DNA from 2 places in the Rhodococcus sp. NFXS4 genome. Region 2 is predicted to be linked to the other one. Evidence: riboswitches for the same ligand, from Rfam matches in the RefSeq annotation. Region 2 holds a riboswitch; the other holds the start of a gene.
What was found. A riboswitch is a leader RNA that binds a small molecule or an ion and turns the genes downstream of it on or off. The one in region 2 is predicted to bind cyclic di-AMP.
Positions count from the first base shown of each region.

Region 1: another riboswitch for cyclic di-AMP. It lies ahead of J4E04_RS08165 (C40 family peptidase); the one in region 2 lies ahead of J4E04_RS16430 (transglycosylase family protein).

Region 1 covers NZ_CP192221.1:1,732,594-1,747,277, forward strand. The annotation lists gene J4E04_RS08115 (alpha/beta fold hydrolase) at 1-702, shown strand, start outside; gene qcrB (cytochrome bc1 complex cytochrome b subunit) at 958-2,694, opposite strand; gene qcrA (cytochrome bc1 complex Rieske iron-sulfur subunit) at 2,691-3,926, opposite strand; gene qcrC (cytochrome bc1 complex diheme cytochrome c subunit) at 3,923-4,804, opposite strand; gene ctaE (aa3-type cytochrome oxidase subunit III) at 4,883-5,497, opposite strand; gene J4E04_RS08140 (hypothetical protein) at 5,785-6,276, shown strand; gene trpD (anthranilate phosphoribosyltransferase) at 6,288-7,331, shown strand; gene J4E04_RS08150 (Lrp/AsnC family transcriptional regulator) at 7,333-7,608, opposite strand; gene J4E04_RS08155 (DEDD exonuclease domain-containing protein) at 7,673-9,415, opposite strand; gene J4E04_RS08160 (hypothetical protein) at 9,591-9,881, shown strand; cyclic di-AMP (ydaO/yuaA leader) riboswitch at 9,995-10,160, shown strand; gene J4E04_RS08165 (C40 family peptidase) at 10,177-10,746, shown strand; gene J4E04_RS08170 (C40 family peptidase) at 11,037-12,038, shown strand; gene J4E04_RS08175 (peptidase MA family metallohydrolase) at 12,008-13,324, shown strand; gene J4E04_RS08180 (glycosyltransferase family 4 protein) at 13,351-14,475, shown strand; gene J4E04_RS08185 (AMP-dependent synthetase/ligase) at 14,463-14,684, opposite strand, start outside.
Region 2 covers NZ_CP192221.1:3,490,273-3,504,956, forward strand. The annotation lists gene J4E04_RS16380 (sacsin N-terminal ATP-binding-like domain-containing protein) at 1-1,055, opposite strand, end outside; gene J4E04_RS16385 (DUF3027 domain-containing protein) at 1,181-2,008, opposite strand; gene J4E04_RS16390 (glutaminyl-peptide cyclotransferase) at 2,061-2,894, shown strand; gene J4E04_RS16395 (MFS transporter) at 2,964-4,643, shown strand; gene J4E04_RS16400 (DUF2771 domain-containing protein) at 4,640-5,149, shown strand; gene J4E04_RS16405 (hypothetical protein) at 5,197-5,664, shown strand; gene J4E04_RS16410 (cold-shock protein) at 5,674-6,093, opposite strand; gene J4E04_RS16415 (hypothetical protein) at 6,299-6,517, shown strand; gene J4E04_RS16420 (YccF domain-containing protein) at 6,545-6,943, shown strand; gene J4E04_RS16425 (glycosyltransferase 87 family protein) at 7,033-8,319, shown strand; cyclic di-AMP (ydaO/yuaA leader) riboswitch at 8,486-8,692, shown strand; gene J4E04_RS16430 (transglycosylase family protein) at 8,701-9,288, shown strand; gene J4E04_RS16435 (hypothetical protein) at 9,347-9,538, opposite strand; gene J4E04_RS16440 (helicase-associated domain-containing protein) at 9,611-11,896, shown strand; gene J4E04_RS16445 (DNA repair helicase XPB) at 11,973-13,628, shown strand; gene J4E04_RS16450 (DUF3239 domain-containing protein) at 13,630-14,313, shown strand; gene J4E04_RS16455 (pyridoxal phosphate-dependent aminotransferase) at 14,355-14,684, shown strand, end outside.

The sequences.
Region 1 (14,684 bases), 1.8 Mb from region 2:
GGGTACGGACGCTCGCAGGGCCCGGCGCCGACACCCGACCACTCCGCACACTCGAAGCGGGCGATGGCCTCGGACATGGTGCAGGTGATGGCCGCACTCGGGCACCGACGCTTCGCCGTGGTCGGTCACGACCGTGGAAGTTACGTGGCCCTGCGCCTGTCCCTCGACCACCCAAGCCTCGTGGCCGCGCTGTCCCTGCTCGACTGCATCCCCGTCAGCGAGCACCTCGACCGGGCGGACAGTCGATTCGCGACCCGATGGTGGCACTGGTTCTTCTACGCCCAGCCCGACCTCCCCGAGCGCGCCATCACTGCCGATCCCTCTTCGTGGTACCGCGGCGATCCGGCCCTCATGGGAGTGGAGAACCACCGTGAGTGGCTGACGGCGATCCACGATCCCGATGTCGTACGCGCGATGCTCGAGGACTACCGAGCAGGACTCACCGTCGACGCCGACCACGAACGCGCCGACCGAGCGCAGGGGAGGACGTTGGCCGTGCCGGTGCAGGTGCTGTGGTCCACACAGGACGATCTCGAGGAGTTGTACGGCGATCCGTTGACCATCTGGCGTGCGTGGGCGCCGGGCGTCGTCGGGCACGGCATCGATTCGGGACACCACATGGCCGAGCAGGCCCCGCACCACCTCGTCGACGCGCTGCTGCCGTTCCTCGCCTCGGCGGGGCGGTGGGATTCAGTGCAGTAGCCCGCGCTCCACACGGTCCAGTGCACCGGATCTGCTGGGGCGGGGTATTCGTGTGCAGTGATCCGCGGTGGGCGCGGATCACTGCACACAAGAGGGGTGGGTGGCATCCCGATCCGCCGGCGCGGATCTCGGACTGCGCTGACACCCCGCCTCGCCGAGCGACGACGGGTGCGGGGACGAGCGGTGGGGGAGGGGACAGACGAGAAGAGGCGCCACCCGAGTGGGTGGCGCCTCTTCTACCGTTCAGCGGGTCGCTCAGTGCCCGTTGGACTCCGGTCCGTGACCGTTGCCGTTGGACGAGCCGTTGCCGTTCGAGTGGCCGTTGGACGAGCCGTTGCCGTTCGAGTGCCCGTTGCCGTTCGAGTGCCCGTTGCCCTGCGACAGGATCTTCGCCTGGTAGGTGCGGAGCATGGTGAGCTGATCGTGCTCACCCTCGTGCGACAGACGCTCGTGCAGCCGGTGCTCCTCGTCCGAGTCCGGAGTGAAGATGCTGCCCGAGCCGGGCTTGCCGGCGGAACCGAGCTTGTTCATCTTCTTCGGGATCGCAGCACCCTGGTACTCGAGCGGGATCGGGTGGCCGTGATCGTCGACCGGGCCGAGGGGCTGGTGGATCTCGACGTAAGCGCCGTGGGGCAGGCGCTTGATGACGCCCGTCTCGATGCCGTGCTCGAGCACCTGGCGATCGCTGCGCTGGAGACCGATGCAGAAGCGGTAGGTCAGCAGGTAGACGATCGGAGGCAGGACCACGAGGCCGATGCGGCCGATCCAGGTCATCGCGTTCAGGGAGATCGAGAACTTGTACGCGATGATGTCGTTGACGCAGCTGAGCGTCAGGACCACGTAGAAGGCGATCGCCATGGCGCCGACCGCGGTACGCACCGGAACGTCGCGGGGACGCTGCAGCAGGTTGTGGTGAGCGTCGTCCTTGGTGAAGCGCTTCTCGATCCAGGGGTACGCGATCATGATCGCGAACACCGCACCCATGATGACGGCGACCCAGAAGACGGCCGGGATCATGTAGTTGCCGATGTAGAGCTCCCACGCGGGCCACAGTCGAGCCAGGCCGTCCGTCCACATCATGTAGAAGTCGGGCTGCGAGCCGGCCGAGACCTGCGACGGGTTGTACGGGCCCAGGGCCCACACCGGGTTGATCTGCAGTACGCCACCCATGACCGCGAGGACACCGAAGGTCATGGCGAAGAAGGCGCCGGACTTGACCGCGAAGACCGGGAGGATGCGGACACCCACCACGTTGGTCTCGGTGCGGCCGGGGCCGGGGAACTGCGTGTGCTTCTGGTACCAGACGAGCGCGAGGTGAGCTGCGATGAGCGCCAGGATGATGGCGGGCAGGAGCAGCACGTGCGCGACGTACAGGCGCGGGATGATCAGCGTGCCGGGGAAGTCACCGTTGAAGATCAGCCAGTGCATCCACGTTCCGATGACCGGGATGGAGATCGTGATGCCCGAGAAGGCGGCGCGCAGGCCGGTACCGGACAGCAGGTCGTCGGGGAGCGAGTAGCCGAAGAAGCCCTCGAACATCGCCAGGATGAGCAGCAGCGAGCCGATGACCCAGTTCGCCTCACGCGGGCGACGGAACGCACCGGTGAAGAAGATGCGCATCATGTGCACGATGATCGAGCAGGCGAACAGCAGAGCTGCCCAGTGGTGGATCTGACGGATGAACAGACCGCCGCGCACCTCGAAGGACAGGTCCAGCGTGGTGGCGTACGCCTTGGTCATCTCGACACCGCGCAGGGGAGCGTAGGCGCCCTGGTAGGTGGTCTCCGTCATGGAGGGGTCGTAGAAGAGGGTCAAGTACGTACCGGACAGCAGCAGGATGACGAAGCTGTACAGCGCGATCTCGCCCAGCAGGAACGACCAGTGGGTGGGGAAGACCTTGTTGATCTGACGACGCATACCCGCTGAGAGGTGATAGCGGGAGTCGACGTCCTCGGCTTGCTTCGCAGCGAGCGTGGCGATGGATGGACTCATCGTGAACCTTCCGATGACGACGCAGCAGAAGCGCTCTCCTGCTCGTGTACTCCGGCCGGACGTTCCCAGTAGGCGGGTCCGAGCGGCTCGATGAAATCGCCCGCGGCGACGAGGTAGCCCTCGTCGTTGACCGTGATGGGCAGCTGCGGAAGAGCGCGGGCGGCCGGTCCGAAGATCGGCTTGGCGTACTCCAACGCGTCGAATTGCGACTGGTGGCACGGGCACAGGATCCGGTTGGTCTGCTGCTCGTACAACGATGTGGGGCACCCGAGGTGGGTGCAGATCTTCGAGTAGGCGAAGTAGTCGCCGTAGTTGAAGCTCTCCTGGCCCTTCCGCTTGATGGTGCGGTCGGCGTCCTCGGTACGCAGACGGATGAGCATGACCGCGTTGCGGATGCCCTTCAGTGCGTGCGAGAGCTCCTCCTCGTTTCCACGCTCCGACTCACGGAACGGGAAGACGGTCTCCATGGCGCCGGCGTCAAGATCCTCCGGGCGGACGAGAACGATGTCGTCGACGCGTCCGGTGTAGCGACGCAGGTAGACGGTCTCGCCCTCGTAGTTCGGCGTCCAACCCGAGACCCAGAGCGAGGACTCGTCGCCCTCGGCCCACGGGTTCTTGATCAGACCGCCGAGCGGGAGGATCGACATGACGCCGAGCGCGCCGCCGCCGAAGACGAGGCTGCGCTTGATCATCTTGCGTCGACCCAGCGTGGAGGTGTCGAAGGAGTCGCTGAGCTCGGCGACGACCGTCTTCTTGTCCACCTCGCTCGATCCACCGTCGTGGCGGTCCTGGATGGACACCTCTTCGGGGATGAACTTCTTGGTGAACTGCACGGCACCGACGCCGACACCGATGATCGCGAGACCCATGGTGAGACCGATGAGCGGTGTGTACAGGCTGTACAGCCCGTAACTGTCCTCGCCCATGCCGGCGTACTGCCACGGCCAGAACAGGTAGATGGCGATGAAGGCCACTGCCGACACACCCGCCAGGAAGAACCAGAGGCTGACGCTGCGCTCGGCGCGCTTCTCGGCCTTGGTTCCGGGGACGGGCCAGCGTGCGCGACGGAACGCCACGTCCACGTGATCGAGGTTGGTGCCGAGTGCGACGAGCTCGTCGCGGCTCATGGCGGCCAGTTCCTCGTCCGTGTACTTGCGGTCCGGGTCGAAGCCCTCGGGGAACTTGTTCGGATCGCCGGGCACGCCGTCGTCCTTGCGGTTGTCGTCGCTCATGACCTCACTCCGATCCACAGTGCTGCTGCGACGACCGCTCCGATGCCGACCACCCAGATGGCGATGGCTTCCGTACCGGGGCCGAAGCCGCCGAGTCCGTATCCACCGGGAGGCTGCGTCTCGGAGGAGGACTTGACGTACGCGATGATGTCTTTCTTCTCTTCGGGCGTGAGCTGGCGGTCCGAGAACTTGGGCATGTTCTGCGGGCCGGTGACCATCGCCTGGTAGATCTGCTGCTCGTTCGCCGGGTCGAGTGTGGGTGCGTACTTGCCCGAGGACAGCGCGCCGCCGCGACCGGTGAAGTTGTGGCAGGACGCGCAGTTGAGGCGGAAGAGCTCGCTGCCGCGGGCGATGTCGCCGCCACGGAGGGAGTCCTGCGCGATCTCACCGTTGTCGGTGCGCACCACCGTGGGTCCGCCGCCGTTGGCCTGGATGTAGGCGCCGAGGGCGTCGACCTGCGACTGGTTGTACTTCGGGGGCTTCCGCTCGGCCTGGGCCTCGTTGCGCGCCATCGGCATGCGACCGGAGGAGACCTGGAAGTAGACGGCTGCTTCGCCGACGCCGATGAGGGACGGTCCGCGGTCCTGGACACCCTGGAGGTTGGCGCCGTGGCACGTCACGCAGGACGTGTCGTAGATCTGCTGGCCTTCGCGCACCATGGCCGCGCTGTCTTCCTGCGCGGTGGCGACCTGAGCGTCGGGGGTGAGGGCTGCGGCGAGGAAGCCCGCGCCGACGAGACCCATGAACAGCGCCATGGCGCCACTGACCCGGCGACGGGTACGACGCTTGCGACGCGCCTTGGTCGCCGAGGCGTCCGGCGTACCGGCGGACACGACGGTGCCGTCGTCGTCGGGAGTGGCGGGGGGAGAGGAACTCATCTGTATCCCTTGTCGTGTCGGGACGGCTTGTCGGATGCGACCGATGAGGCTGTCATCGGGTATTCGACGCCTGCTCGGTCAGCGGATGAAGTAGATCGTCGCGAACAGCGCGATCCAGACGATGTCGACGAAGTGCCAGTAGTACGACACGACGATGGCGGCGGTGGCCTGGGCCGGCGTGAACTTGCTGACCAGGGTGCGGGCGATCAGGAAGACGAAGGCGATCAGACCGCCGATCACGTGCAGGCCGTGGAAGCCGGTGGTGATGTAGAAGACGGAGCCGTAGACGCTGCTCGAGATCGAGGTGCCCTCGTGAACGAGGTGGTAGTACTCGTAGCCCTGGCCGGCGACGAAGAACGCGCCCATGGCCAGAGTGATCGTGTACCAGCGGCGCAGTCCGAACACGTCGCCACGCTCGGCGGCGAACACGCCCAGCTGGCAGGTGAAGGACGATGCGATGAGCACCGCGGTCACGGGGACGGCCAGCGTCAGGTTGAGCTCGGTCGGCTCCGGCGGCCACTGGCCGGGAGCGGCCTGAGCCCGCGCGACGAAGTACATCGCGAAGAGGCCGGCAAAGAACATCAACTCGCTGGACAGCCACACGATGGTGCCCACGCTGACCATGTTCGGTCGGTTCAGCGAGTGGACACGCTGGGTGATGGCGGATCCCGAAGTACCTACTGCGCTCGTCACATCGAGAAGTATGACTCGTCGTAGTACGGATGGCATAGCCGGGGCGGTATTGGCGAGTCGAGCATCGTTCGCGCGCGCGTGACACAGAATGCCTCCTCGTGGTCCGGTCGGCCCGTCTTCCTGGACTTTCTGTTCAATAGTACTCGTCTGTGCACGTCGGACCGGGTTCCGTCGACCCCCGCGCCCGTGATGTATCCCGCACGCCGGAGTCTCGACCCGAGCTTCAGACTCGATGCCTCCCGAGCGACTCCGGGACCGGTTCCGGCGGCATCTGGCACTGTCGTGACATGACTTCGGGCTCTGGTCGTGGGCGGACACGGTGGTGGCAGCGGCTGTTCGGACGGGCGGCTCCGGAGCCCCTCGACCCCACTCGCGCGGACCTCGTCGTGGTCGCGTCGTGCTTCGACGACGTGGAGGCGTGCTCGACGACCCTCGAGCGCGCGGCGCACACGGATCCCCTCTGGTCCGCGGACGACGACGTGGTGTTGCGCCACCACCTGCTCCTCCCCGCCGATCAGATCGCCGACGCGGTGTCGGTGGCGGCGCAGGACGGTTACAGCGAGGCGACCGCAGGTCCCATGGCGCAGACTCCCGGGCATCTGCCCGGCGGTGTCTCCGACGCGACCGTCCTGGTGCTGCAGCGGGTGCAGGTGCTCGACGCGCTGCACTGCTCGCAGGAACGGTCACGGATGGCGGGGTTGGCCCAACGGCGCGACGGGGTGGTACTGGGCTGGGACGCCCTCCAACCGGCTGCCGAGGACGCATCGCCGGAGCACTAGGCTTCCCGCTCATGAGCGCTGGGGATGGCACGCGTACATGGGCACAGGTCCTCGGGGCCCTGGCATCACGCCAGGACCTGACGGGTGCCGACACGGCGTGGGCGATGGACGAGATCATGTCGGACAACGCCACCGCGGCCCAGATCGCTGCCTTCGGTGTCGCCCTCAAGATGAAGGGCCCCACGTCGGACGAACTGCGCGGACTGGCCGACTCGATGCTCGGCCACGCCAAGCGCGTGCCCGTGGACGACGACGTCGTCGACATCGTCGGTACGGGCGGCGATCGGTCCCACACGGTGAACATCTCGACGATGGCGTCGGTGGTGGTGGCGGCCGCGGGAATCCGGGTGGTCAAGCACGGCAACCGGGCCGCCTCGTCCAAGAGCGGTGGAGCCGACGTGTTGGAAGCGCTGGGCGTGCGTATCGACCAGGGGCCGGAGCGGGTCGCGGCGAGTGTCGCCGAGCTGGGCATCGGGTTCTGCTTCGCGCCCGTGTTCCACCCGGCGCTGCGCTTCGCCGCGGCGCCTCGCAAGGAGATCGGCATCCCCACGGCGTTCAACGTCCTCGGGCCGCTGACGAACCCTGCGAGTCCGCGCGCCGGTCTGGTGGGATGCGCGTTCGACGATCTGATCGACGTCGTCGCGGGCGTGTTCGCGGCGCGCGGCAACTCCGTCCTCGTGGTGCGCGGCGACGACGGGCTGGACGAGATCACCACGTCGACGACCACCTCGGTGCGCGTCGTCCGGAACGGTGTCGTCGACCACGCGGTGCTCGATCCACGCGATCTCGGTATCGAGCGAGTGCCGCTCGACGCCCTCCGAGGCGGGGACGCCGCACACAACGCGGACGTGGCGCGTCGGGTGTTCGGCGGCGAACGAGGCCCCGTGCGGGACGCGGTGCTGGTCAATGCAGCAGGTGCCATCGCGGCGTTCCGCGGCGTCGACGGTTCGCTCGAGGACGCGATGGCCGGTGCGTTGACGACGGCAGCCGCCGCGGTGGACGAGGGAGCCGCTCAGACGCTGCTGACGCGATGGGCGGCGTTCACGTCGGCCTGAGTCACTCGCCGATGGAGAAGCCCGCGTCGACGTCGGCGCTCGAGTAGGACTTGAACGCGATGTGCGTGTCTGTCCGCACCACGCCGGTGACGCGGTTGACGCGCTCGGTGATCACCTCGGCGATCTCCTCGTGCGTACGCACCTTGACCACGGCGATCAGGTCTACGTCGCCGGCGCACGAGTACACCTCGGACACACCCGGTACGTCGGCGACGGCACGCGCGGTCTCCGGAATGGAGTGCACCTCGGCGTGGATCAGAACGATGGCGGTGATCATGGTGAACCTTCCGAACTGTCGTGAGAGGGCGAACTGCGGGTCAGCCTAGTTCTCGGCCGTGCGGTCATCCCCAGGCCATCGTGCGTTCCTTCTCGCGGCGTCCGACGTCGCGCACGGCGGCGCACCACTGTGCCCATCGCCCCGCTCCGTGCGCCGGTTCGCACCATCCGTCCGTGGTGTCGACGATGCGGACGCCACCCGACTCGAGCCACCGCGCGATCAGCGCCACCTCCTCCGGCGTGGCACCGCGTAGGGGAGTGGCGTCCGGCACGACGGTCTCCGCACCGGCGACGAGTGCTTCCACCACGGGCATGGGCGCGACGCCGCGGCGGGAACGACCGGCACTGGCGAGACGTCCGTGCCGGACGACGACGAATTCCCACCCGCCGTCGTCGGCGCGGCGCGCGGCGATCAACTGCTCGATGGCCGCGAGTGCCTGCAGCCGCTGCACCGACCGCAGGGCCGTCAACAGGGTGGCCGCGCGGTCGCGCAGGCGGGCCGCGGACTCGAAGAGCAAATCCTCGGACAGTGCGTCGATCCGGGCGGCGACGGCATCGAGCACCGCTGCGTCGGCACCCTCGGTGAGAGCGCGGAAGGCGACGGGCGCGTCGGCGTACTCCTCGGGAGTGAGCGGGCTCGCCGTCGCCGCCGTGCATCCACCGACGGCCTCGGTGGAACAGTCGTGCACCGCCGAGGCGGCGATGCGGTGGGTGCAGGAGCGCAACCGGGTGTGCTCGGCGACGAGAGCGGCGGCCTCGGCTGCCGCCCCGCGAACGGAGAACGGTCCGAGCGCGCCGGGCGCCGGTGTCCGGACGATGGAGATGCGCGGGAACGCCTCGCTCGTCAGGGTCAGCCACCAGCCCTTGCGGGGGTACTTCGATCGACGGTTGTACGGGGGCGTGTGCGCACTGATGAGCCTCAGTTCGCGCACGCCGGCCTCGATGGCATGGCTGCACTCGACGTGGTCGACCCGGGTCGCGAGGGCGACCATCTCCTTCATGCGTCCGCGGGTCTCGGATCCCGTGAAGTAGTTCCGTACACGGCGGTGGAGGTTCCGTGAGGTGCCGACGTAGAGCACCTCGTCGGACGGTCCGCGGAAGAGATAGACACCGGGGGCGTGCGGAAGGCCCGCCGCGAGCGTGCGTTTGGCGCGGTGCGCCGAGGACACCGTCGGCAGGTAGTCGACGAGTTCGGCGTAGCTGTGGACGCCCTGGTTGCCCACCCGTTCGATCAGCCCGTGCAGGACGTCGACGGTGGCCCGGGCGTCGTCGAGTGCCCGGTGGGTGGGCCTGGTGGACACCTGGAAGAGGGTGGCCAGCGAGGACAGCTTGACCGACGGTGCCTCGTCGCGCGTGAGCACCCGCCGGGCGAGCGTGACGGTGCACAGCACCCGGAACGACGGCCACGCCAGATCCATTCGCGTCGCCGCCGCGCGGAGGAACGCGGTGTCGAAGCGCGCGTTGTGCGCCACCAGCACGCTGCCGCGGGCGAACTCGACGAAGGTGGGCAGGACCCGCTCGATACGAGGGGCGTCGAGAAGCATCGCACCGGTGATGCCCGTCAACGCGACGATGGCGGGCGGAATGGACCGGCCCGGGTCCACGAGCGTCGCCATCTCACCGATCACCCGGCCGCCGCGAACCTTGACGGCACCGATCTCGGTGATCGCGTCCTCGCCCGGTCGGCCTCCGGTGGTCTCGAGGTCCACCACCACGAAGGTCGTGTCCCGCAACGACTGGTCCAGTTCGTCGAATGCGAGCTGCACACCGCGTGCATGCCCCGACACCACAGTCGCCCCATCAGTCACGTGCGTCACCGTAGGTGGTGCCACCGACAGGAACACGGTCCGTCCACGACGAGCACGCCGTGTCGGTGCACGTCGTTAGCGTCCGTTTCCGAGGCGTGATCGAGCGTCGGATCGGGTGTGATCCGGGCTGAACATCACGGCGAGAGACCGTGAACCACAATGAGACGGAGATCACATGATTGTCGATTGCGGCGAGTGCACCGTGCGCGGAGACGCGTGTTCGGACTGTGTCGTCTCGGTGTTGCTGGGGGTGCCGGGCATGCCCGCGGCGTCGGCCGGCGGCCCGCGTGACGCCCCCTTCGCCACGCGCAGAATGCGTCTCGAGCAGGACGAACAGGAGGCGATGGCCGTTCTGGCGGAAAGCGGGTTGGTGCCCCGGTTGCGGTTGGTAGGCAGAGAAATTCCCTCACCGCAGGAGACCGGCCACGACCGACCCGCTGCGGGGCCGGAGCACGCCGCGGGGTGAGTCGGACCGTGATCGTTTCGCGACACGAGTCGGCTGGGCTCGACATCGGGGATGCCGTTTCGTAATCTTTCCGAGACATTGCGGAGTCGAGCAGAGCCACCAGGGACTGCGCCGCAAGGTCACCGCCTAATCGGCCGCCTCTTCCGGGTGGTCGTACCGGGAACCCACCGTTACACCGGGGTGAATCCCGTCGCAGTCGCACCAGCGGCTCGTCGGGTAGGGCTGATCTTCCCAGCCCGAACCCGTCAGCTAACTCGGTCGGCGGATATCAGGAAGAAACGGAGCACATCTTTTCGTGGCGAAACACCGCAAACCCAGCACTGCCTCGCGGCCGGTCCGCAACGTTCTCGTCGCCGGCGCGCTCACCGCAGGCGCTGTCGCCATCCCCGCCGCCCCCGCCTTCGCGGCACCGGTGGAGATCCCCGGTATCGGCACCTTCGAGGTCCCGGACCAGATCCTGAGCCAGCTTCCCCCCATGCCGCAGGTCCCCGCGCTTCCCGGCCCGGCCGCACCGCAGTCCAGCGCCGCGCAGGTCGCCGTGCAGGCAGCCGAGAGCAAGGTCGGCGCACCGTACGTCTACGGAGCCGCAGGCCCCAGTGCGTTCGACTGCTCCGGTCTCATGAAGTGGGCGTACCAGCAGGCCGGTATCGAGCTTCCCCGCACGAGCTACGACCAGGCCGCGGCCGGCGTGCCCGTCTCGCAGGCGGATCTGAAGCCCGGCGACGTCGTGTCCTTCTACGGCGGCTCGCACTCCGGCATGTACGTGGGCAACGGCAACGTCGTCCACGCGTCCACCGAGAGCCAGCCCGTCAAGATCGCTCCGCTGTCGTCGATGCCCTTCGACGGCGCACGTCGCTACGCCTGACGCAGCGACACCTTCGCTCGACACCCTGACGCCGCACGAAACCGATCGCCCGGTCGGTTCCGTGCGGCGTCAGTCGGTGAATCCGCCGTTTTCGACGGGTTCTCGGGCTTCGTGGACAGAATCATCGTTCGCGTCGTAATCTTTCCGTGACGTCCTCGGCCATCATCCGCGCCGCCGAGCGACCCGGACTCGTCCAGATCGGAGAACCGTTCATCGTGCCGTCATCGGTCCACCCCCGCGTTCGTCCCACTTCTCGTACGAGACTGCGTGGACTGGTGATCGCGAGTGCGATGACAGCGGCGATCGCCGTGCTCCCCGCCGGTCCCGCCGGCGCCGACCCGGTTCCCGGCGCGTCCGCCTCCGAGGCGGTCACGAAGCTCACCGATCTCTCGCGCGAGTCCGAGCAGACCACCGAGGCGATGCACAACGCCCAGATCGAGCTCGACGCGAAGCTCGCCGCCCAGCAGGAGGCGGACGCTCGACACGACGCGGACCGTGCCGCTCTCGACGCGGCCACGGCGCAGATCGACACGGTGCGGCCCGCAGTCGACAAGATCGCCCGTGCCAACTACCAGGGCGCTCGGACGAACCGGCTCTTCGCGGTCATGGTCAGTGATTCCCCGCAGCAGTTGCTCGACCAGATGTCCGCTCTCGACATCATCTCCACCGACGCGGCCGCCACCGTCGGCACCTTCCGGGAGGCCAGCGACGCCGCAGCGGCAGCCGAGGCGGCGTCACAGCAGTCCGCCGACGCGGCCCGGGTGGCCACGGAACAGGCGAAGGCTGTCAGCGACGACCTGCAGGGCAAGCAGAGCCGTCTTCAGAGCGAGATCGCCGATGTCGTCGCCGCGTTCGGTTCGCTGTCCGACACGGAGAAGCAGGGGCTGGCCGGCGCCGCGTTCCCGCCGGGCTTCGATCCCTCCGCCATCCTCGGCGCCCTCCCGCCGGGATCGCAGGCCGGAGCACTGTCGGCCGCGTTCACGCAGATCGGTAAGCCGTACGTGTGGGGTGCGACCGGCCCGGACGGGTACGACTGCTCGGGCCTCGTGGTGTGGGCCTACAAGCAGATCGGTAAGACTCTCCCGCGGTCGAGTCAGGCGCAGGCCGCCGGCGGCACCCCCGTCGACAAGGCGAACCTCCAGCCCGGCGACGTGGTCCTGTTCTATCCCGACGCATCGCACGTGGGTCTCTACGCCGGTAACGGCAACGTGGTCCATGCATCGACCTTCGGTGTTCCCGTTCGTGTCGAGTCGATGGCATCGTGGCCCTTCTACGGCGCTCGCCGCTACTGACGGTCCGCGCCCTGGCGGCGCTGGGCCTGGTTCTCTCCCTTCTGGTGGCGTGTTCGCCGTCGGCACCCGACGAGCAGACGCCCACGACGACTGCGGGCCCGGACGCCCGCACCGTCGGTGTCACGGCACTGCTCGATTCCTGGACGGCCGCACTGCGCTCCGACGACGAGGCCGCGCTGCGCGAGTTGATCGACTCCGACGCGGACCCGGGATTCGCTGATCGCGAGATCGCCCGCGCGCAGGCGCTGCGCGGTCTGCCGCTGTCCGACTTCGGCTACGAGATCACTCCGGGTCCGGAGACTCCGGTGCCGATCGATCGAGCGGATGCACTCGCGGCCACCGAGGTGTGGGCGCCGAACGTCGCACTGCGCTACGCCTGGGCCGACGCCGACATCGGTTCCACGAGTCGCGACATCGCACTCGTCGTCGCTCGTCGGGGCGACACGTGGCGTCTGGTCTCCGATGCCGACCTGCCGCAGTACGGGCGCACCACGTGGCGTGGCCCGTGGGACTTCGGGCCGGTGGTCACGGAGCGAGTCGCCACCGGGTCGACCACGTCGCTCGTCGTGGGTCACGAGGCGCAGCGCGCCTTCATCGACGACCTCGCCGCGGAGCTGCCCTCCGCGGTGGCGGCCGTGACCGAGTTCGCCGGGCTCGGATGGTCTCGCCGCGCGATCCTGACGGTCACCGGTTCCGATGCCGAGTTCATCAGTGCGGCAGACGGATTCACGTCCACCGATGTCGCGGCCTCGACGATCGCGGATCCGGTCCGCGGGGGCCTGGTCACCGGCCAGCGCATCGTCTTCGGCCCGACTGCGCCGGACCGGCTCACCGACTCGACCCGCCGCACCGTGCTGCGCCACGAGCTCACCCACGTGGCCACGCGCGCGGTCACCGGGGAGGACGCGCCCCTGTGGATGCTCGAGGGTTTCGCCGACTACTCGGGTTATCGAGGCTCGGGACTGTCCTTCGACGAGATCGCGCCCACCCTCGCGGCCGTGGTCCGCGCGGCGGGACCGCCCAGGGTCCTCCCGGTGGACTCGGACTTCGCCGCAGGTGGCAGTCGCGGATCGATCGCGTACGAGTCCGCCTGGTCGGTGGCCTCGTTCGTCGCCGACCGGTTCGGGGAGCCGGTGCTCCGGCAGCTGTACGACCGTTTCGCGGCCGGACCGACCGATCCCACCGTGACCGACTCGGTCTTCTCGGCCACGCTGGGCTTCGGCACCGTCGACTTCCTCGCGCAGTGGGGGCAGTGGGTGGCGGAACAGGCCGCCGGGCAGAGCTGACGGCGGTCTCCGTCTACGGTGGTCCCATGCGTCGAACGCTGCTGGTGACCAATGACTTTCCTCCGCGGCGCGGCGGCATCCAGTCGTATCTGCACACCTTCGCCCAGCTGTTGCCCGCGGACGAACTGGTGGTCTACGCACCGCGGTGGCGTGGCGACTCCCACGTGCGGTTCGACGCGGAGCAGCCCTTCGAGGTGGTGCGGCACCCGACGACGTTGATGCTTCCGACACCGGACGTTGCCCGTCGGGCGGCCAGGCTGGTGGCCGACCGACAGTGCGACACGGTGTGGTTCGGGGCCGCTGCTCCGCTCGCCGTGCTCGGACAGCACCTGCGCCGTGCCGGAGCCGAGCGCGTCGTGGCCTCCACCCACGGTCACGAGGTGGGCTGGTCGATGCTGCCGGCGGCGCGGCAGGTGCTCGGTCGTATCGGCTCGACGACGGACGTCGTCACCTTCGTCAGCCGTTACACGCGCGGCCGATTCGCCGCGGCCTTCGGGGCGGACGCGGCCCTCGAACACGTGCCGCCGGGGGTCGACTCGACCGTGTTCGCGCCCGACACGTCGGCACGGGAGACACTGCGCGCGCGCTACGGCCTGGGTGATCGGCCGACCGTCCTGTGCCTGTCGCGGTTGGTGCCGCGCAAGGGACAGGACATGCTGATCCGGGCGCTACCGGGGATTCGCGCGGAGATCGACGGGGCCGTGTTGGTCGTCGTCGGCGGCGGTCCGTACGGCGACACCCTGCGGGCTCTGGCGCAGTCGTGCGGGGTGGCGGATCACGTCGTGTTCACGGGGTCGGTGCCGGCCGAGGAACTGGCGGCACACCACACCCTCGCCGACGTGTTCGCCATGCCGTGTCGCACCCGCGGTGCCGGTCTGGACGTCGAGGGCCTGGGCATCGTGTTCCTCGAGGCGTCCGCGTCCGGCGTGCCGGTGGTCGCGGGCCGGTCGGGTGGAGCGCCGGAGACCGTCGTCGAGGGCGTCACCGGCACAACCGTCGACGGCACCTCGGTCGACGACGTCCGGCGCGCCGTCGTGGACGTGCTGTCCGATCGTGACCGCGCCGCGGCGATGGGGGCCGCGGGACGCGAGTTCGTCTCCACCGAGTGGCGGTGGGACGACCTCGCCGCCCGACTGGCTCACTTGCTGTAGATGGCCTCGATGTCGCTCGCGTAGGACTTCTGGACCACGGCGCGCTTGAGCTTCATCGTCGGGGTCAGCTCGCCGCCCTCCTCGGTGAAGTCCGCCGGCAGGATCCGGTACTTCTTGATGGACTCCGCGTGCGAGACCGTCTTGTTGGCTTCGGCCACGGCAGCATCGATCTCCGCGACGAGGTCGGGATCCTTCGTCAGGTCGGCGAC
Region 2 (14,684 bases):
GATGCCTTGGGTGCCACCAGACCCGGCACGACGTCCACGAGGAGTTCGGCCAATTCGGCCGAGATCGAGTCCACCACCGCGGCATTCGCGGGACGTACCGCCCGGCCCGCCGCCGTCGGGACCCACGCGGTCGACTCCAGGTCGCGGACGAGCGCCGCGCGGACCGCCTCGTCGACCTCGGACGCCGGCAGTCCCGGACGCGGTACCGCGGCGGCCCGATGAGACGCCGGCAGGTCGGCGACCAGTGCCGCGTATCCGGTCGCCACGACCGAGAGGTCGGCGCCCGGAAGGACCCGTCGACGGTCGGGCTGGAGGGGGACGTCCGCGATCAGGAGCAGCGGAATAGTCAGCACCTCATCGGATCTGGTGGGCGCACGCAGCACGTCCCGCGTCAGTGGCGCGGGCGAGTCCGGCGTGAGACCGTCGTCCTCGAGCGGCAGAAACCAGCGTGCGGCCGCCGCGTCGCCGCGCCACCATCGTCGGCCGCCGACCCGCACGTCCGTCCACGCTCCCGGGCCCGACGACACCTCACGCACGAGTTCGGTCCCGTCAACGGAGATCGACTGCAGCGCATCGAGTTCGAGCATCAGATCGATCGACTCACGGGCGGCCGCGGTCAGCACTTCGGCGACGTCCACGACGCCGTGCAGCACGACCTCGGTGTCCCAACCCGGGGTCGGCACGTCGTCCGACGCCCACGGCAACCGGAGGACGGGAACGCCCTGCTCCGGCTCACTGAGCCCACGCGCGGCGATCGCTCGGCGCGTCCTCGATCCGTCGAACACGATCGAGCCCGACGTGGATCGGATCTCGATACGCTGGGACACCGCACGGACGGCGGTGAACCCGACTCCGTATCGCCCGACGGACGTGGCGTGCTCGGAAGTCTTGTCGGACGCTCGCAGCGCGGACAGCGCCTGCACCCCGGTGATCGACAGCGGCACACCGACATTCGCGACGTGCAGCGCGTCGCCGACGGACCACACCGCCAGGCGACCGGGAACGTCGGCGCGGGAGGCGGCGTCGGCGGCGTTCTGCGCCAGCTCCGTGATCACGCGATCGCGGTAGCCCCCCACCACCAGATCGGCCTCCGTGGCCGCATCCTCCCGCAGTCGGGTGGGCGACGACGACCAGGCCGCGAGAACGGACTCGCGCAGTGCCTCCGTCCCGAAGGGGTCGGTCAGAGGGTCGACGACGACTCCGTGATGTCGGTGACCGCCTCGGTGTCCCGGGGCTCGGTGTTCCGGGGCTCGGTGTTCTCGGTCGGCGTGGTCTCCAGGGCACCGTCGTCGTAGGCCGCGTACGCGGGCGATCCGGCGCCGGTCGGTCCCTCGGTGTCCGAGTGCGCACCGCAGCCGTATGCCGCGTGCACTACGTGTCCGTCCGCGGCCAACTCGTTTCCGCACACGCCGAACGCAGCGCTCAGCGAACCCTGCAGAGCGAGATAGAAACCGCACGTGACGCACGTGCCCGGCGCCGCCTTGGCCATCGGGGAATCGGGACCGAAGTCGCTGTCGGCCCACCGCTCGGCGGCCTCGAGCCGACCCTCGCGGCTCATGACCTGCTTGCGACCGAGACCGAGTTCGAGGGCGACGTCGTCGACGGCGGGATCGCCGGTGGCCAGGTACCCCGGCACCAGTCGGACGTCCTCGTGGCGCGGCGGCAGCAGGTCACCCGGAGCCAGATCGCCGGGACGGATGCGCTCGTCCCACGGAACCCACGTCGGCGCCACCAGGGCGTCCGGACCGGGAAGCAGGGCGAGTTCGCTGACGGTGACGGTCTCGGAGCCGGGGGGCGCTGCGACGACGACCGCCCACTGCCAGCCGCCGTATCCGGGCAGGTCGGCCGCGAAGCGGTGGATCGCAGAGGCCTGATCGACGGCCTCGACCCCGAGGTGGGCTCCGACCGGGCCTTCGCCCGACTCCACGACGGCGGCCTGCGCCACGGACACGGCGTCGGCGAGGAGCGGGGGGATCTCGGTCACGACAGGGGCACTCACACCCCCTATTTTGCAGCATCGGCTCGCGTCGTGCGCCCACCGGGCCTGACAGGATGGCCGTATGCGTTCGGGTCTCTTGCGTTCAGGTTCGGGAGTCGGCCGCGCGATCGGGTCCGGAACCGTCGCCGCCGCGGTGGTGCTCGGTGGATGCGCGCCGGACCCCGCACCGCCGGCCGCGGACGTGCCCCGCTTCGGCGTCGAGATCGTCGGCACGTCGCCGCACGACACCGACGCCTTCACCCAGGGTCTCGAGATCGACGGTGACCGATTGCTCGAGGGGACGGGCCGCGAGGGCCGCTCCCGCGTCACGGCGTCCGATCGGGAGACCGGCGACGTGCTCGCGGAGGTGGACCTTCCCGCACCGCTGTTCGGCGAGGGCCTCACTGTCGCCGGCGACACGGTGTGGCAGCTGACCTGGCAGGACGGGATCGCGGTGGCCCGAGATCGCGAGACTCTGCTGGAGCGGCGACGCGTCGACTACGACGGCGAGGGCTGGGGTCTGTGCCTCGACGAGTCGAGTGCGGGATCGAGCGGCCGCCTCGTGATGAGCGACGGCACCGACACCCTCACCTTCCGAGATCCGGTCACCTTCGAGCCCACCGGCAGCGTGCGCGTGACTCGGGGCGAGCGGCCGGTGACGTCGATCAACGAGCTGGAGTGCACCGCGGACGGGATCTACGCCAACATCTGGAAGACCGACGACATCGTGCGGATCGATCCGTCGACCGGCGCCGTGACGGCGATCGTCGACGCCTCGCCGTTGCGTGCCGCACTCGAGGACACGTCCGGAATCGACGTCCTCAACGGCATCGCGGCCGTCCCCGGCACGTCCCGCTTCCTCGTGACCGGCAAATTGTGGCCCACTCTGTTCGAGGTCGAGTTCCGACCACGGTGACCGAGGGACGCCGCCCCCGCCGAGCGAGTCGCCCACACTCCCCGACCCGAGGTGGGGGACAATGACGGGGTGACAGGTCCCGACGATCCGCGCCCCGGTTCGCGACATCCGGGATGGGACAACTACTCGCCGTCCGAGCGACTCCCACCCCGTCGATCGCCGCTGCCTCCGCTGCATCCACCGACGGCCGGACCGGGCGAGACGATCCCGGGCGACCCGACCACGGCGCCCGACCCGACGACACGCATGCCGAACCAGGACACCGGTCCCCGCCGTCCCCGCGTACCGCGCAAACTGACGGTCACCCGCGTCGCGGCGATGCGTGGTCGCGAGATCACGGGCAAGGGCATCGCGACGTTCCGACGCGCCGCCACCGCCGACGGAGCCGACAAGTCCGGTCTCACGGCGCTCACCTACGCGACGATGGCCAACTTCGCCTCGGACGCGGCGATGGCGGTGGCGCTGGCCAACACGCTGTTCTTCTCCGCCGCGACGGGCGAGGACAAGACCAAGGTCGCCCTGTATCTGCTCATCACCATCGCCCCGTTCGCGATCATCGCGCCCCTGATCGGCCCCATGCTCGACCGCCTGCAGCAGGGTCGCCGCATCGCGCTGGCCACCTCGTTCGTCCTGCGCGCCGTCCTCGCCGTGGTGCTGGTCTTCAATTTCGACACCTGGCTCCTCTATCCCGCCGCGCTCGGGATGATGGTGCTGAGCAAGTCGTTCTCGGTGCTCAAGTCGGCCGTCACCCCTCGGGTGCTGCCACCGGACATCGACCTCGTCCGGGTGAACTCCCGCCTGACCGTGTTCGGGTTGCTGGGCGGCACCATCTCGGCGGGAGCGGTCGCGGGTGCCATCGCGTTCGCACTGGGTTCCGCCGGGGCACTGTGGTTCACGTTCGCCGTGACGGTGTTCGGCGCGTATCTCTCCATGCGCATCCCGTCCTGGGTGGAGGTCACCGAGGGTGAGGTGCCCGCGACGCTCGGGTACCACGCCGAGGCGACCACCGGCGCGATCGGCATCGTCCCGGCGCCCAGCAAACGCAGGCAGCCCCTCGGCCGCGACGTCCTCACCGGACTGTGGGGCAACGGCACCATTCGTGTGCTCACCGGCTTCCTCACGCTGTACGTCGCGTTCGTGGCGAAGTCCCGCACCGAGCACGAGCCACTCCAGCAGGCACTCATGTTGGCGTTGGTGGGCGCGGCGGCCGGACTCGGCAACTTCGGCGGCAACGCCGCCGGCGCCCGGGTGAAGCTCGGTCGCCCGTCGGTGCTGGTGGTGCGCTGCACCGCGGCCGTCACTGCGGTCGCGATCGTCGCGGCTCTGACGAACAGCCTGCTGACTGCCGCGCTCGCGGCTCTCGTCGCCTCGGGCGCGAGCGCGCTGGCGAAGGTGTCGCTCGACGCGTCGTTGCAGAACGACCTGCCTCCCGAGTCGATCGCGTCCGGCTTCGGGCGCAGCGAGACGGTGCTTCAGCTGAGCTGGGTCATCGGCGGCACGTTCGGCGTGCTGCTCCCCACCGAGTACTGGCTGGGTTTCACCGTGGTGTCGGTGGTCCTTACGATCGGCCTGGTGCAGACATTCGTGACCCACCGGGGCGGCTCGCTGCTTCCCGGCTTCGGCGGTAAGAGACCGGTACGAGCGGACCAGGAGGTGGCGGGCAGCGAACTGCGCCACGCCACCGGCCGAATCCCCCGAGTGGATCAGGACGCGGGCCGCGCACCCGCGGGCGAGGACGCTCCCCGATGACGACACGCAAGATCCTGTACGGACTGTCCGCACTGGTCGCCGTCGTCGGCGTCGCCTTCGTGCTGGTGGTCGGCAAGGCGATCCTCGACGCCCCCGAGGAGTCCCCGCGGGTGTCCGCGTACGCCGACGGCCGGTACGAGGAAGTGAAACCGTTCCGGTACTGCCCGGTGCAGGAGCCGCTCTGCGACTACGAGGGCACGACCGCGACGATGCCCGTGCGCGAGGGCCATCCGCTGCAGTTGTCCCTGCCGGGCGCCATCTCGGAGAACCCGTGGGGCTTCGCCAGCGTCTACGGAGACCCGGACTCCGGCGACGTCGTGGAAGCAGACGAGTACTTCGCCCCCGGGACGCGGAACACGCTCACCGTGCCGCCGGTGAACGAGGACGGACTCGTGCTCATCGGCGTCGAGGTGCGCCTGCCGTCCGGTGTCATCGACGTCGACACCGACCAGGAGGAGATCGTCAGCCACGCCATCTGGTCGATCGCCACCACGACGGCCCTCTAGGACTCGGGGCTCGGGTGGTGGTGGAGGAAGCACTGACCGAGTTCGTCATGACCCCCCTGGACTCCCTGAAGCAACGGGACGTCTCCATGGTCGTCGTCGTGGCAACGGTGATATTCGTCGTCACCAACACGGCGTGGAACTGGACGTCGGTGTGGTGGACTCCGGCTGTCCTCGCGTTCGCCGCGGTGTTCGTGTGGACGGGGCGGGACGCCCCGCACCGACGGACCGTCGTGTACCCGGACCGACTCGAGGTTCATCGGCGCAAGGGCGTCACGTCCGTGATTCCCCGGGACGCGATCGAGTCGTTCCGCGGGAAGCCCGACGACGAGGGAGGACCCGTCGTCGGCGTGGTCGATGTGTACGGACGACGGACGATGCTCGAGGGAACCGGGCATGCCGTGCAGAAGCGATGGCGAGACGGCGTCAGGAAGTACTTGTCCGACGCACATCGACGCGAGGTGGACGCTCTCGTCGCGCAGTTCGAGCACTGGCGCACGCACGGCCGCTGGGAGTGACCGCCCGGGTCAGCTGTCCAGTTCGCGGGCGACGGCCCGGACCACCTCGGAGATCTTCTGGGCGGTCTTGCGGTCGGGGTACTTGCCCTTGCGCAACTCTGGCTGCACGGTGGCCTCGAGAAGCGTGATCATGTCCTCGACCATGCCGTGCAACTCGTCGGGCGTGTGCTTGCGAGCGGTCGGCTGATCGCGGCGGGCGGCGGCACCCGCCTGACGCAGTGAGGGCGCCGGGTCGAGAACCTTCAGCGACAACGCCTGGGGTCCGCGGCGTCCGGCGGCCATGCCGAACTCGACGCGCTGGCCGGCCTTCAGGCCCTCGACTCCCTGCGGGAGCGCGGACGACCGGACGTACACGTCCTCACCCTCGTCCTGCGAGAGGAAGCCGAAACCCTTGTCGACGTCGTACCACTTCACCTTGCCGGTCGGCACCGATCTCACCCATTCGTCTCGTTGATCGCGTCACATGAATAATCGCGCCCGTTGCCGCCGCCCATGACGGGCCCTGGCGCTCGGGACGCGATGAGTCGATGGTACTCCGCTGCGCGAACGACGAGCACCTCGATATCGCGGGGCAGGCGCCGGGTAGGCCGGAGGCCGGTCGGGTCGTCAGGACGGCGGGATAGTGTGCTGTCTCGTGACCGACTCCCCCCGTACCGGAACCCCGGCGCTCCTGGTCGCCGCCCTCGTCTGTTTCGGGCTGGGCCTGCTGGCGATCGTCGTCATGTTTGTGACGCTGATCGTCTGGGACGATCCGCCCGGACTGTGGATCTATCTCTCGGCGATGCTGTGCCCGCTGGGGTTCCTGCTCGGTATGATCCACGCGCTGCGGTCGGGCCGCCGAGCCCGTCGCTGACACGGCGGAACCGGGCATACTGGTCGCATGCGCCTGCTGCTGAACGTCATCTGGTTGATCTTCGGCGGCCTGTGGCTCGCTCTCGGCTACTTCGTGGCCGGCATCGTCTGCTGCATTCTCATCGTCACCATCCCGTTCGGTATCGCGGCCTTCCGCATCGGGGTGTACGCCCTGTGGCCCTTCGGCCGGACCGTGGTGGACAAGCCCACGGCTGGTGTCGCCTCGGTGATCGGCAACGTGATCTGGATCGTCGTGGCAGGGATCTGGCTGGCCATCGGGCACGTCCTCACCGCGATCGCCATGGCGATCACCATCATCGGGATCCCGCTGGCGTTGGCGAACCTCAAGCTGATCCCGGTGTCGCTCATGCCGCTGGGCAAGGACATCGTCGACTCGGACGCACCGTTCGTGGCCACGCGCTACTGACGTCGGGGCGCGCACTCAACAGAACGAACGGTTCCTTATCGGCGTGGCCCGAGGGGTGATACACGTCGGATCGGTCTACCATCCTGTGCGTGATACTGAAGAAATCCGATGACCGCACCTTCGGATCACACAGGATCTTCGTCGCCCTCACCGTGATCGGTGCCGCCGTGGCGCTCGTCGCGCACGATCGGCTCATCCCGTTCGACGTCCCCAAGTTCGGGTTGTTCCGGTTCGGCATCGACGCTCTCGTGTACCGCGCCGGCGGAGCGACGGTGCTCGACTCGTCCCCGCTGTACGCCCACGATCTGGTCGGCGAACTCCCCTTCACGTATCCCCCGTTCGCCGCGCTGGTGTTCGCACCTCTCGGGGCGATGTCCACCGCGACGACCAACATCGTCTTCTGGCTCGGGAACATCGCGCTGCTCTATCTGATCGTCCGGTCCTGCTGGATGGTCCTGGGCTTCCGCGACGACCGCAGTCTCCGCATCGTCAGCGCCGCACTGTCCATCGTCTTCACGTGGCTCGAACCGGTGCGCATGACCATCTGGCTCGGTCAGATCAATCTCGTTCTCCTGGCGCTGGTGCTGTGGGACCTGTCGCGGCCCGAGGGCAGCCGGCTCCGCGGCATCGGGGTCGGCATCGCCACCGGCATCAAGATGACTCCCGGACTGTTCCTCGTCCACCTAGCGCTGACACGGCAGTGGCGGGCACTGGTCGTCGGCGTCGTCACCGCCGCGGCGACCGTGGTGCTCGGCTTCGTCGTGCTCTTCTCCGACGCGGTCACCTACTGGTTCGGCGCCATCTCCGACTCGTCCCGCATCGGCGACATCTCGTCCGGCGCGAACCAGTCGCTACGCGCGTCGATACCGAGGTGGTTCGGCATGACCGAGGCGCCGACGCTGCTCTGGATCGTCATCGCCGGAGCCGTCTGCGTGGCCGGCCTTCTCGTGGGCGCCGCGGCGCACCGCCGGGGGTTGCCGCTCCTCGGCCTGATCGTCATCGGCCTGACAGCGCCTCTGGTGTCCCCGTTCTCCTGGGGTCACCACTGGGTATGGCTCCTGCCGCTGGTCATCGTCTGCATGGACGTCGCACTGCGTGCCTCGAGCCCGCTCGCCTGGATCCTGCCGCTCGTCGCGAGCCTGCCTCAGATCGCCTGGTTCTGGGTGGCGCCCGGTGACGTCTACGCGATCGGCACCTTCATGCTCCCGCCGTCGAACCGACTCGAGGGTGTGGCGCTGCAGACCGTCTACCCGACCACGGGTGTCCTGGTGCTCGTCGTCGTGGCTGTGATCCTGCGCACATGTGACGTCGGACACATAACGAAGCGGTCACGAACGGGTGACGAGACGGTGGTCAGCACGTCTTCGCCGTCCTAGCTGCGACGACCCGTTCGAACACCTCACAACGGCGGCGCGACGCGCGCACCAGGGGAAGTTATCGAACAGTGACATGTGTGCCCGTTTCGTAATACTGTCCATCACGGCCGGAAGTTCGGCCGACGTCCGGCCCGCCGCGCCAAACCTCGTCCCGCGGGTACCGGACATCCCTCACAGACATGATCAGGGACGAGGGCGGGGGACCCACACGTCCTTCGTAGATATCCGGCCGGCCCTCGCGGCGCCCCACCGGGCACCGAGCAGTCGACCTAGGGGTGAAGCCTCTCCGCTCCAGCCAGGAGCGCACCGAGGCCGGGCTACCTCTCAGCCCGAATCCGACAGCTGACCTCGCAGGCGCGTGTGGAGAGGATTTCTACCCTTATGAGCGGACGTCATCGCAAGCCGAGCACCACGGGCAAGACCGTCGCCAAGGTCGCCGTCACCGGCGCACTGGTCGGCACCGCAGGTCTCGCATTCAGCGGCACGGCCAACGCAGCCCCCGATTCCGACTGGGACCGTCTCTCGCAGTGCGAGGCCGGCGGCAACTGGGGCATCAACACCGGCAACGGTTTCCAGGGCGGCCTGCAGTTCTCGCCGAGCACCTGGACCGGACACGGCGGCGGAGAGTTCGCGGCCACCGCGAACCAGGCCAGCCGTGAAGAGCAGATCGTCGTCGCCGAGCGCGTGCTCGAGTCGCAGGGCTGGGGCGCCTGGCCGTCCTGCTCCTCGCAGCTCGGACTGAGCAGCGGCCCGACGCAGCGCGACGCACCGGCGACCACGGCGCCCACCGCACCGGCACTCCCCGATCTGACGAGCATCCCGTCGACCGAGCAGGCCGTGCAGGGACTCACCCAGGTCGTCCAGAACTTCACCAACGATCCGGCGATCCTGGGCTTCGTCCAGGCCGCCACCGCGGATCCGCAGGTGGCGAGCTTCATCGCAGCGAACCAGGATCTCCTGCCCCGCTGACCCACTCCACGAGAAAGGCCCCCACCGACTGGTGGGGGCCTTTCTCGTGTCTCGCGCGTCAGCGGTTGATGACCGTGTGGGGATGCGCGTAGGGCAGCGAGTCCACCGGCAGCGGGAACTCCGTCTCCTCACCGAACGGGGACAGGTTTCCGGCGCGCGCCGACATCAGTTCGGTGACGGGATGATCGTCGTCGTCTGCACTGTGCGGCCAGCCCGGGTCGACATATCGCTTCTTCTCTGAGTTCGCCATGGTTCATTTCACCATTCGGAGTAGCGCCTCTGCCAGTCCAGGTCCCTGGACCGGTCTCTACGCTTGACCTCGATGACCGACAACGAGGGCACGCCGGCGGACACACTCACCGAGTGGTTGTCCGCGCGCAGCGACGACGAACTGGCCGAACTGCTGCGGCTCCGCCCCGACCTGACCATCCCGCCGCCGCCCACACTCGAGGTTCTGGCGGGCCGGTCCGAGCAACGCGCCTCGGTACTGCGCGCGGCCGAGGACCTGGACACCACGTGCCTGACCGTCGTGGAGCTGCTCGCGCACGAGGGCGCCGACACCGCCCCGGTCGCCCGCGCCCGACTCGACGAGATCGTCGGCCGCCGAGCGACGAAGAAGGCGGTCGACGCGGCACTGTCGGTGCTGCGTGCGCGTGCGCTGGTGCGCGGCACGACGTCGCTCACCCTGGTCGCGGCCGCACGCGACGCCGTGCCGTGGCGGGTCGGACGGTTCTTCGACGTCGACGCCTCGCTCACCGCCGAGGTGGTCGGTGCGAAGCTCGCGGAGATCGACGACCGCAGCCGTGAGCTGCTCACCACGCTGACCCGCTCGTCGTCGATCGGCCGGACGCGCGACGCCGCACCCGGTACGCCCGCGGATCGGCCCGTCCAGCGCCTGCTCGCCGCCGGGCTGCTCACCTGGCTCGACGACAACACGGTCGAACTGCCGCCGCAGGTCTCGCAGGTACTCCGCGGCGAGCCCGTCACCGATCCGGTGTCGCTGGCCCCACCGGCGGCGTCGACCACCGCTGTCGGGGTGGCGGACGTCGACGCGGCCGCCGCCGGGGAGGCCCTCGAGCTGCTGCGGCACTGCGAGGACATCGTCGACTCGCTCTCCCGCACGCCCGCGCCCGCACTCAAGGCGGGGGGACTCGGCGTCCGGGAGATCCGACGCATCGCAAAGGCAGCCGATCTCGACGAGGCGCGGGTCGGCCTGCTGGTCGAGGTCCTGGCGGGCGCCGGACTCATCGCGGTGGGGCTGCCCGATCCGGGACCGCTCACCGACATCGACGACATGTGGACGCCCACCCCCGCGGTCGACGCGTGGGTCACCGCATCGCCGGCACAGCGCTGGGCCACCCTGGCCGGAGCCTGGCTGGATCTGCCCAGGGTGCCGTGGTTGATCGGCATGCGCGACGCCAACGACAAGCCGATCGCCGCACTGTCCGACGAGGCCCGCTCGGCCGCCGCGCCCCGAGACCGGCGGATCGTGCTGGGCGTGATCGCCGATCTCGCCTCGGGAAAGGCCCTCGCCACCGAGGACGTCGTCCGCATCGCCACCTGGCGCAGGCCACGCCTCGCCGCTCGCCTGGGCGTCGGCCCGGTCTCCCGCTACCTGGCCGAGGCCGGCGCTCTCGGGGTCGTCGGCCGCGGAGCACTGTCCACCCCCGGACGCGCACTGATCGGTGATCCGTCCTCGGCCGCGGCGGCGATGCACCGCGTCCTGCCCGACCCCATCGACCACGTTCTGGTCCAGGCCGACCTGACCGTCGTCGCCCCCGGGCCGTTGACTCCCGAGCTCGCGCAGCGGATGGCGACGGTCGCGGACATCGAGTCGGCGGGCGCCGCGACGATGTACCGCATCGACGAGCGGACGCTTCGACGTGCTCTGGACGGCGGCACCACCGCCGCGGAGCTCCATGCCCTCTTCGCCACCCACTCTCGGACGCCCGTCCCGCAGTCGCTGACCTACCTCATCGACGACGTCGCCCGGCGCCACGGACGCCTGCGTGCCGGGATGGCGTCGTCCTTCGTCCGCTGCGAGGACCCCGCACTGCTCGCGGAGGTGCTCTCCTCCCCCGCCGCCGAGGCCCTCGCGTTGCGGGCACTGGCCCCGACCGTCGCGATCTCGCAGGCGCCGCTGGCCGACGTGCTGGCCGGGCTGCGCGCCGCCGGGTTCGCACCCGCGGGCGAGGACTCCTCCGGCACCATCGTCGACGTCCGCGATCGCGGTGCGCGCGTCGTCCCCCGTCGCGGTCGCTCGCCCTACCGCACGCCCGCCGTCCCCACGGACGAGCAACTGGGGCGCCTCGTCTCGGAGATGCGGGCCGGCACCCGAGCCGGAGAGGTGCGCCGGACCGAGCGTGAACGGGTGCGGTCCGACGGCACCCGTGCGTCCGGCGCCGCGACGATCGCGCTTCTCCAGCGCGCCGCGTTGTCCCGCTCACCGATCAGCATCGGTTACGTGGACGCTGCCGGTGTCTCGAGCAACCGTGTCGTCGAACCGGTGACCGTCGGCGGCGGCCAACTCGACGCGTGGGACCCCGACGCCGGTGTCATGCGTCACTTCACGTTGCACCGCATCACGTCGGTGGCCCTGCTCGCCTGAACTGCCGCGCCGGTGCAAGGCACAATGGACTGGTTGCGCCCCGGTTCGTCCATGCGGGGCGCGTGAAGGAGAGACCGTGACCGACGGACCGTTGATCGTCCAGTCCGACAAGACCCTGTTGCTCGAGGTCGACCACGAGCTCGCCGGGCAGGCCCGCTCGGCCATCGCTCCGTTCGCCGAGCTGGAACGCGCACCCGAGCACGTCCACACCTACCGCATCACCCCGCTCGCGCTGTGGAACGCGCGCGCCGCGGGCCACGATGCCGAGCAGGTGGTCGACGCCCTCGTGACCTTCTCCCGCTACGCGGTTCCGCAGCCCCTGCTCGTCGACATCGTCGACACCATGGCCCGCTACGGCCGGCTCCAGCTGGTCAAGTCGCCCGTGCACGGGCTGTCCCTGGTGAGCCTCGACCGCGCCGTGCTCACCGAGATCATGCGGCACAAGAAGATCGCCCCGATGCTCGGCGCGCAGGTCGACGACGACACCGTGCTCGTCCACCCCAGTGAGCGCGGGCGCCTCAAGCAGATGCTCCTCAAGGTCGGCTGGCCGGCCGAGGATCTGGCCGGATACGTCGACGGCGAGGCGCATCCCATCGATCTGGACTTCTCCGGTGGCCACTGGGAGCTACGCGACTACCAGCAGATGGCGACCGACTCGTTCTGGGCCGGCGGATCCGGTGTGGTCGTCCTCCCCTGTGGTGCCGGCAAGACGATGGTGGGCGCCGCGGCCATGGCCAAGGCCCGCGCGACCACACTGATCCTCGTCACCAACACCGTCGCCGGTCGGCAGTGGAAGCGCGAGCTCATCGCCCGAACCTCTCTGACCGAGGAGGAGATCGGCGAGTACTCCGGCGAGCGCAAGGAGATCCGCCCGGTCACCATCGCGACCTACCAGGTGATCACGCGCCGCACCAAGGGTGAGTACAAGCACCTCGAGCTCTTCGACTCCCGCGACTGGGGCCTGGTGATCTACGACGAGGTGCACCTCCTCCCCGCTCCCGTGTTCCGCATGACAGCCGACCTGCAGTCGCGACGCCGACTCGGACTCACCGCGACGCTGGTGCGCGAGGACGGCCGCGAGGGCGACGTGTTCTCGCTCATCGGCCCCAAGCGTTACGACGCACCGTGGAAGGACATCGAGGCACAGGGCTGGATCGCGCCGGCCGAGTGCATCGAGGTGCGCGTCACTCTGACCGACGCGGAACGCATGTCGTACGCCGTGGCGGAGCCGGAGGAGCGTTACAAGCTGTGCTCCACGGCGCACACGAAGATCGCCGTGGTGAAGTCGATCCTGGCGCGGCACGAGGACTCACCGACGCTCGTCATCGGCGCGTACCTCGACCAGCTCGACGAGCTGGGTGCGGCCCTGGATGCTCCCGTGATCCAGGGCTCGACCAAGAACAAGGAACGCGAACTGCTCTTCGACGCGTTCCGCCGCGGCGAGATCAAGACCCTCGTGGTGAGCAAGGTCGCCAACTTCTCCATCGACCTCCCCGAAGCCTCGGTGGCCGTGCAGGTCTCGGGCACCTTCGGATCCCGGCAGGAGGAGGCCCAGCGACTGGGCCGACTGCTGCGCCCCAAGCACGACGGTGGGCAGGCGCACTTCTACTCGGTCGTCTCGCGCGACACCCTCGACGCGGAGTACGCGGCTCACCGCCAGCGCTTCCTCGCCGAGCAGGGCTACGCGTATCGCATCACCGACGCCGACGACCTCCTGGGACCGGCGATCTGACGTGCGCACCTTCGACTTCCCCGTGGACCGCGCGCACGCCCGGTCGGTGAACGAGACCCTCGGCGACGTGCGGCGGTTGCGCATCTCGTCCGTCGTCTTCGCCGTGCTCCTCGCGGGCGGCGCGGCCTGGCTGTACGTCCTCGACCACGCGTGGTCCTACATCCTGTGTGCGGTGCTGGCCGTGGCCGCCCTGATGTCGCTGTGGGTATCCGTGTGGGCGCCCCGCAAGGTCGGGTCCATCGACGAGCTGTACGCCTCGAGCGCGTTGGTGCCGGCCATGGTGTCGGAGACGCGACCGCGTGGAGCCACGATCCTCGCGCTGATCGACATCGCCAAGCCGGAGACCACCGTCCCGCACTACGCACTCGTCGTCCGGAACGTGCGGGCGCTGCCAGGACACACGATGACCGAGGGCGAGCGCGTCCCCTCCGTGGCCGTGCTGTCCGACCGGAGCGCCAAATCCATCTCGGAGACGTGGCAGATGGTCAGCCCCATGCCCGTCGCCTGGGGTACGCGGGACCGGACCGTGCTGCGGACGGCCATCGAGGCCATCGATCCGGTCGAGTGGAAGCTGCTGCGCAAGAACCTGTCCGTGTCGGAGACCGTGCGGCAGGCCGAGAACGATCAGCTCCTCATCGACCCCCACGACCTGCCCGAGGAACTGCTGCAGAAGCGCGCGGACTGACGCGTCGAGGGACTCGTGACTCGAACGCTAGGCTCCCCCTCATGGCTGTGACGTCGAACGACCGCGCATCGAGTCCGGCCGGCCTCCGGCCTTCCGACTCCGAACCGGCCGGCCTCCGGCCTTCCTCCCGCGAATCGAATCCGGCCGGCCTCCGGCCTTCCCGCACCGTCGCCCGGCTGCGCCCCTTCGCGTCCACCATCTTCGCGGAGATGACCGCGCTGGCGGCCACGCACGACGCCGTCAATCTCGGACAGGGTTTCCCGGACACCGACGGCCCCGCGCGCATGCTGGAGGTGGCGCGCGAGGCCATCGCGTCCGGCCTCAACCAGTACCCGCCCGGGCCGGGCATGGCGGTGTTGCGCGACGCCGTC